2 linked regions of the Tistrella bauzanensis genome follow. The protein of the gene in region 1 binds, or shares a complex with, the protein of each later gene. Links are inferred from orthologs where the notes say so. Each region holds a gene or a part of one and is shown on either strand. Other genes may lie near its edges.

The links.
Region 2: the proteins of IEW15_RS13660 (region 1) and IEW15_RS16015 are in contact, whole or in part, in a solved structure (PDB 2NS1), measured with the Escherichia coli proteins. The link is inferred for Tistrella bauzanensis from one-to-one orthologs.

The regions. Positions count from the first base shown.
Region 1 is NZ_BMDZ01000031.1:51,862-55,076, reverse strand. Bases 321-3,215 are described here. They hold IEW15_RS13660 (ammonium transporter), read left to right. Parts: upstream 321-1,042; coding sequence 1,043-2,389; downstream 2,390-3,215. Other genes in these bases: IEW15_RS13655 (zinc-dependent alcohol dehydrogenase), read right to left, coding at 2,477-3,215; IEW15_RS13665 (redoxin domain-containing protein), read left to right, coding at 321-712. Outside these bases: IEW15_RS13670 (TauD/TfdA dioxygenase family protein), read left to right, coding at 1-11; more of IEW15_RS13665, read left to right, coding at 152-320. UniProt on the Escherichia coli protein: Involved in the uptake of ammonium/ammonia (NH(4)(+)/NH(3)). Transport is electrogenic. Following sequestration of NH(4)(+) at the periplasmic face, NH(4)(+) is deprotonated and neutral NH(3) is transported into the cytoplasm.
Region 2 is NZ_BMDZ01000040.1:22,354-25,525, forward strand. The notes cover bases 184-3,035. They hold IEW15_RS16015 (P-II family nitrogen regulator), read left to right. Parts: upstream 184-1,366; coding sequence 1,367-1,705; downstream 1,706-3,035. Other genes in these bases: IEW15_RS16010 (UbiH/UbiF/VisC/COQ6 family ubiquinone biosynthesis hydroxylase), read right to left, coding at 184-975; amt (ammonium transporter), read left to right, coding at 1,729-3,035. Outside these bases: more of IEW15_RS16010, read right to left, coding at 1-183; more of amt, read left to right, coding at 3,036-3,054. UniProt on the Escherichia coli protein: Involved in the regulation of nitrogen metabolism. Regulates the activity of its targets by protein-protein interaction in response to the nitrogen status of the cell.

The sequences.
Region 1 (3,215 bases):
GGCCGGTGTGACCGGCACCGCCGGCCGCTCACCAAGATGTGATCCGCGCCGAGCTGCGGTCGCGTTGACATCGGCAGGGCCAGCGGCCAGCCTCAGAGCCATACCCCCGGCGCATCGGGCGCCGGGGCAGATGATCACGAGGCGCCCTCGCATGTCAGATCCGACCGAAACCGCCGTCACGGCCCATCCCGGGATGGCCCATCCCGGGATGGCCCTTCCCGGCATGACCTTTCCCGCCATGGACTGGCCGCAGACCGACGGCGGCCGCCTGAACCCGGCGGCGATGACCGGCTGGCGCATGCTGGTGGTCTATCGCGGCGCCCATTGCCCGCTGTGCAAGACCTATCTGAAGACGCTGGAAGCGCTGAAAGCCGGCTTTGCCGAGGCCGGTATCGCGGTGGCGGCGCTGTCGGCCGACCCGGCCGACCGCGCCGCCGCCGAAGCCTCGGAACAGAGCTGGACCTTCCCGGTCGGCTATGACCTGACCCCTGATCAGATGCGGGGTCTGGGCCTGTATGTCTCGGCGCCGCGCTCGGCCCAGGAAACCGACCGCCCCTTTGCCGAACCGGGCGTGTTCGTCATCAACCCCGATGGCGCGGTGCAGATCGTCGACATCTCGAACGCACCCTTCGCGCGACCGGATCTGGCCGCCCTGCTGCGGGGCATCAGCTTCGTTCAGGCCAAGAGCTATCCGATCCGCGGCACCGCCTGAGGCACGCCCGGCACCGTCCGGAGCACACCCGAGGATCTGCCTGGCCCTTGTGCCCATCGGGGCACGAAGGGTGCAGGCCAAGCCGGGATAGCCGGTGGAATTAGCGGTGGATGCCTTGAATTTAGGCGACTGTTTAAATATTGAGCGACGACAGTTCTCTGTCGTCGTTTTTTTTATGACATTATATCAAAGCCTTGGACACATCCCCCAAACTGGCGCGGAGATTGCTTTGGACCGGCCCGGCCAGATTCGGGCCTGCGCTGCCCGCTGACGAGACCGCGCAATCGACGCTTCTGGATCAAGCCGTTCCTAGAGGACCAGGGGATAGTAATGAAGCACGTAAGAACCCTTCTTGCCGCGGGCTCTGCCTTGGCGTTGTCGGCGCTGCCGGCCTGGGCGCAGGACGCAACCCCAGCCATAGCCGATGCCGCCGCGGCCGCCACGATGGACAAGGGCGATACCGCCTGGATGATGGTGTCCACCATCCTGGTTCTGTTCATGATCCTGCCCGGCCTGGCGCTGTTCTATGGCGGTCTGGTGCGCGCCAAGAACATGCTGTCGGTGCTGATGCAGTGCACCATGATCACCGGCGTGGTGATCATCGTCTGGACGCTCTGGGGCTATTCGATGGCCTTCGGCGATGCGCCAAGCCTGTTCTGGGGCGGGCTCGACAAGGCCTTCCTGGCTGGCGTCACCATGGACAGCATGGCCGCGACCTTCACCGATGGCGTGGTCATCCCCGAATACGTCTTCATCTGCTTCCAGATGACCTTCGCCTGCATCACCCCGGCGCTGATCGTCGGCGCCTTCGCCGAGCGCATGCGCTTCACGGCGGTGGTGGTGTTCGTGGTTCTGTGGGTCACCTTCGTGTACTTCCCCATCGCCCATATGGTGTGGGACAGCGACGGGCTGCTGTTCGCCTGGGGCGCGCTGGATTTCGCCGGCGGCACGGTCGTGCACATCAATGCCGGTATCGCGGGCCTGGTCGGCTGCATCATGGTCGGCAAGCGCGCCGGTCTCGGTCGCGACATGATGGCGCCGCATTCGATGACGCTGACGATGGTCGGCGCCTCGATGCTGTGGGTGGGCTGGTTCGGCTTCAACGCCGGCTCTAATCTTGAAGCCAATGGCGGCGCGGCGCTTGCCATGATCAACACCTTCACGGCCACCGCCGGCGCGCTGGTTGCCTGGGTGGTCATCGAATCCCTGGCACGCGGCAAGGCCTCCATGCTGGGCGGTGCCTCGGGCATCGTCGCCGGTCTGGTGGCAGTCACCCCGGCCGCCGGCCTGATCGGCCCGGTCGGTGCCATCGTGCTCGGCGTCATCGCCAGCACCGTCTGCTATGTCTTCGTCACCGTGATCAAGAACAAGTTCGGCTATGACGACAGCCTGGACGTGTTCGGCATCCATGGCGTCGGCGGCATCATCGGCGCCATCGGCACCGGCGTGTTCACCAGCGCCTCGCTGGGCGGCATCGGCTTTGCCGACGACGTCACCATGGCCGATCAGGTCTGGACCCAGATCCTGGCGGTTCTGGTCACCATCGCGTGGTCGGGCATCGGCAGCATCATCCTCTACAAGATCGTCGACCTGATCATCGGTCTGCGGGTCAGCAAGGAGTCGGAAACCGAGGGCCTCGACCTGTCGAGCCATGGCGAAGCCGCCTATCACGGCTGATACCGGGGGGCGGCCGGACCGGTTCCGGCCTGCCGCCACAACGCAACCAGTGCCCCGCATCATCACAATGCGGGGGCATTTCGCGGTTCAAGGCCGCATCACCACTTTGATGCAGCCATCGGCCTTGTCGCGGAAGGTCTTGTACAGGTCGGGGCCGTCGTCCAGCGAGGCGCGATGGGTGATGACGAAGGACGGGTCGATGTCACCATTCACGATCCGGTCCATCAGCATCGGCAGATAGCGCTGCACCGGCGTCTGGGCCATGCGGAAGGTCAGGCCGCGATTGATCGCCGATCCCATCGGAATCTTGTCGAGCAGCCCGCCATAGACGCCCACGATAGACACGGTGCCAAAATTGCGGCAGCATTGGATGGCCTGCCGCAACACATGCGGCCGGTCGGTGCCCATGAAAGTTGCGACCTTCAACCGGTCGACCACGGCATCCAGACCGCTTGCCACGCTCGCCTCGGTGCCGACCGCGTCGATGCAGGCGTCGGCGCCACGGCCCTTGGTCAGTTCCTGGATCCGTTCATAAACGTCATCCTCGGTGAAATCGATTGTATAGGCACCGGCGGCGCGCGCCAGATCCAGCCGCTCCCGTACCGCATCGATGGCGATCACGCCGCCAGCGCCCAACAGGAAGGCGCTGCGGATCGCCATCTGGCCCACCGGACCGCAACCCCAGACGGCCACGGTGTCGCCGGGCTGAATGTCGCAGAACTCCGCCGCCATGTAACCGGTCGGGAAGATATCGGACAGAAACAGCACCCGTTCATCGTCCAGTCCCTCCGGCACCTTCACCGGCCCGGTGTCGGCATAGGGGACA
Region 2 (3,172 bases), on another replicon or contig:
GCGGGCATCGACCAGAACCTCGACCAGGGCCGCCACATCGCGGATGCCCAGATTGAAGCCCTGGCCGGCGATCGGGTGAATGGCATGGGCGGCATCGCCGATGAGCGCCAGCCGGTGATCGATGAACCGCCGTGCCAGCGTCAGCGCCAGGGGATAGGAGAACCGCGGCCCCACCAGCCGCAAACCGCCCAGGAAGCCGCCGAAGCGGGCAGCCAGCTCCTCGACGAACCGGTCATCGTCCAGCGCCATGATCTGTTCGGCCTCGGCCGTGCGTTCCGTCCACACGATCGACGACCGGTCGCCCGCCAGCGGCAGGATGGCGAATGGTCCGGGGGTGAGGAAGCGTTCATGGGCGATGCCCTGATGCGGCAGGTCATGCGCCACGGTGCACACCAGCCCCGCCTGATCATAGGCCCATTCAGTGACCGGAATGCCGGCATCGTCGCGCAGCCGCGACCGGCGGCCGTCGGCCGCGATCACCAGCGGCGCGCGCAGACGGCGCCCGTCCGCCAGCGTCACCGTCGCCCGCGCGCCCTGACGGTCGACGGAGGCCACCCGCGCCGGCGCGATCACCGTCAGCCGCGACCCCAGTTCCGCCGCCCGCACCGCAAGTGCCTGGCGCATATGCCGGTTCTCGACCATCCAGCCCAGCGGGTCGGCGCCGATCTGGCGATGGTCGAAATGCAGATGCAGCAGGCTGGGACCGTCTGTCACCCGGATCTGTTCGATGGCGCCGGCCTCTGGGCAATGGGACCACACCCCGATCGCCGTCAGAACCTGCATCGACCCATGGGCAATGGCGCTCGACCGGCCGTCGAAGCCGGCATCGCGCTGCACCACCGGGTCGTCGCGGTCGATCACGCAGACATCCAGCCCAGCCGCCGCCGCCGCCACGGCCAGGGTCATACCGGCCAGACCACCCCCGACGATGATCAACTCCGCCGCCGTTTCCATGGCCGCTCCGGTCCCGCTCATGCTGTGCGTCTCCCTGTCCTGGCATCCGGCGTCGCATCCGGCCTTCGCATCCGCGGCAGCGCCCGATGCCGGCGCCTGCCGGGGTGAAGATCGAACCTCACCGCCAAAAAGTCCAGCCGTGGCGGCGGTTGGCCACCGGCCGGATCGATGCCATGACCATGATTTGTCCAGAAGCGGCATTTCTGCACAAATTTTAGCCAGGGACTTCGCTGCAACGCAGGGTTATCTGCCTGGGATATGGTCATACCGGGCCTACCCTCGGGCTTGATCGGCGGAAACCCGCCAATGACACGATTTTGGCACGGGTCTTGAAGATGAGTGCCTCGGACCGCCGGCGCACCCGCGCCGGCCGTGGCAGACATCAAGGCTGCGGGGAAAGGAACAGGGCGCAATGAAGCTGATCTCTGCGATCATCAAGCCCTTCAAGCTGCAAGCCGTTCGCGAAGCCCTGACCGACCTGGGCATCCAGGGCCTGACCGTGACCGAGGTAAAGGGTTACGGGCGTCAGAAGGGCCAGACCGAGATCTATCGGGGCGCTGAGTACGAAGTGAATTTCGTGCCCAAGCTGAAGATCGAGGTCGCGCTGAACGACGATCTTCTCGATGCGGCGATCGAGGCGATTCAGACCAATGCCCAGACCGGCAAGATCGGCGACGGCAAGATCTTCGTGTTCGATCTGGAGCGCGTGGTGCGCATCCGCACGGGCGAAACCGACAAGGATGCTCTCTGAGCTAGATAGGAGAACCACCAGAGATGGCGCTGACGGTCACCAATCTCCGGCGTGCCGCATTCGCTGCGGTCGCGCTGGCACTTGTCGCCGCACCTGCTCGTGCTGAAGTGGACCCTGAGGTCCAGTACATTCTGAACACCTTCTCGTTCATCGTGAACGGCGCGCTGGTCATGTGGATGGCCGCCGGCTTCGCGATGCTGGAATCCGGTCTCGCCCGCACCAAGAACGTGGCGACGATCCTGCTGAAGAACATCTCGCTGTTCGCGATCGCCGGCATCACCTTCTATCTCGTCGGCTATAACCTGATGTACATGAACGTCGATGGCGGCTGGATCGGCAGCCTGGCGATCTGGTCGCAGAGCGACGCGGTCGGCGATGCCATCGTCTATGAAGCCGGCACCTATTCCTCGGCCTCCGACTGGTTCTTCCAGATGGTGTTCGTGGCCACGGCCGCCTCGATCGTGTCCGGCACGGTCGCCGAGCGCAGCAAGCTGTGGGCGTTTCTGCTCTTCGTCGTGCTGCTCACCACCATCAGCTATCCGATCACCGGCTCGTGGGTCTGGGGCGGCGGCTGGCTGACCGAGATGGGCTTCCTCGACTTCGCCGGCTCCACGCTCGTCCATTCGGTCGGCGGCTGGGCGGCTCTGGTCGGTGCCATCATCATCGGCCCGCGCATCGGCAAGTACTCCAAGGACGGCCGCGTCAACCCGATGCCCGGCTCCAATCTGGCGCTGGCCACCGTCGGCACCTTCATCCTGTGGCTGGGCTGGTTCGGCTTCAACGGCGGCTCGGTCCTGGCCCTCGGCACCGGCGCCGATGCCACCACGATGTCGAACGTGGTCGCCAACACCAGCATGGCGGCGGCCGGCGGCGTGGTCGCGTCGATGATCCTGTCGCAGCTGCTCTACAAGAAGGTCGATCTCACCCTGGCGCTGAACGGCGCGCTGGCCGGCCTGGTGTCGATCACCGCCGGTCCCGACACTCCGTCCATCGGTGGCGCCATCCTGATCGGCGCGGTCGGCGGCGTACTCGCCAGCCTGACGGTGCCGCTGCTCGACAAGCTGAAGATCGACGACGTCGTCGGTGCCATCCCGGTGCATCTGGTCGCCGGCATCTGGGGCACGCTGGCCGTGCCGATCACCAATGCCGATGCCAGCTTCGTCACCCAGTTCATCGGCATCGTCGCCATCGGCGCCTTCACCGCGATCTTCTCGGCCGTCGCCTGGCTGCTGATCAAGTTCACCATCGGCATCCGGGTCTCGGAAGAGGTCGAACATGGTGGCCTCGACAAGGCGGAACTCGGCCTGGAAGCCTACCCTGAGTTCGGGCGCGGCTCGCAGACCATGTAACATCAACCCCGCGACCGGTCCTGGCGACCGCTGACGGGATGACGCCCCGGCCTTCAATCGAAGGCCGGGGCGTCTGCTCTTGCGGCGTGGCACTTATGCGCCGTAAGGTGCCCCTCGC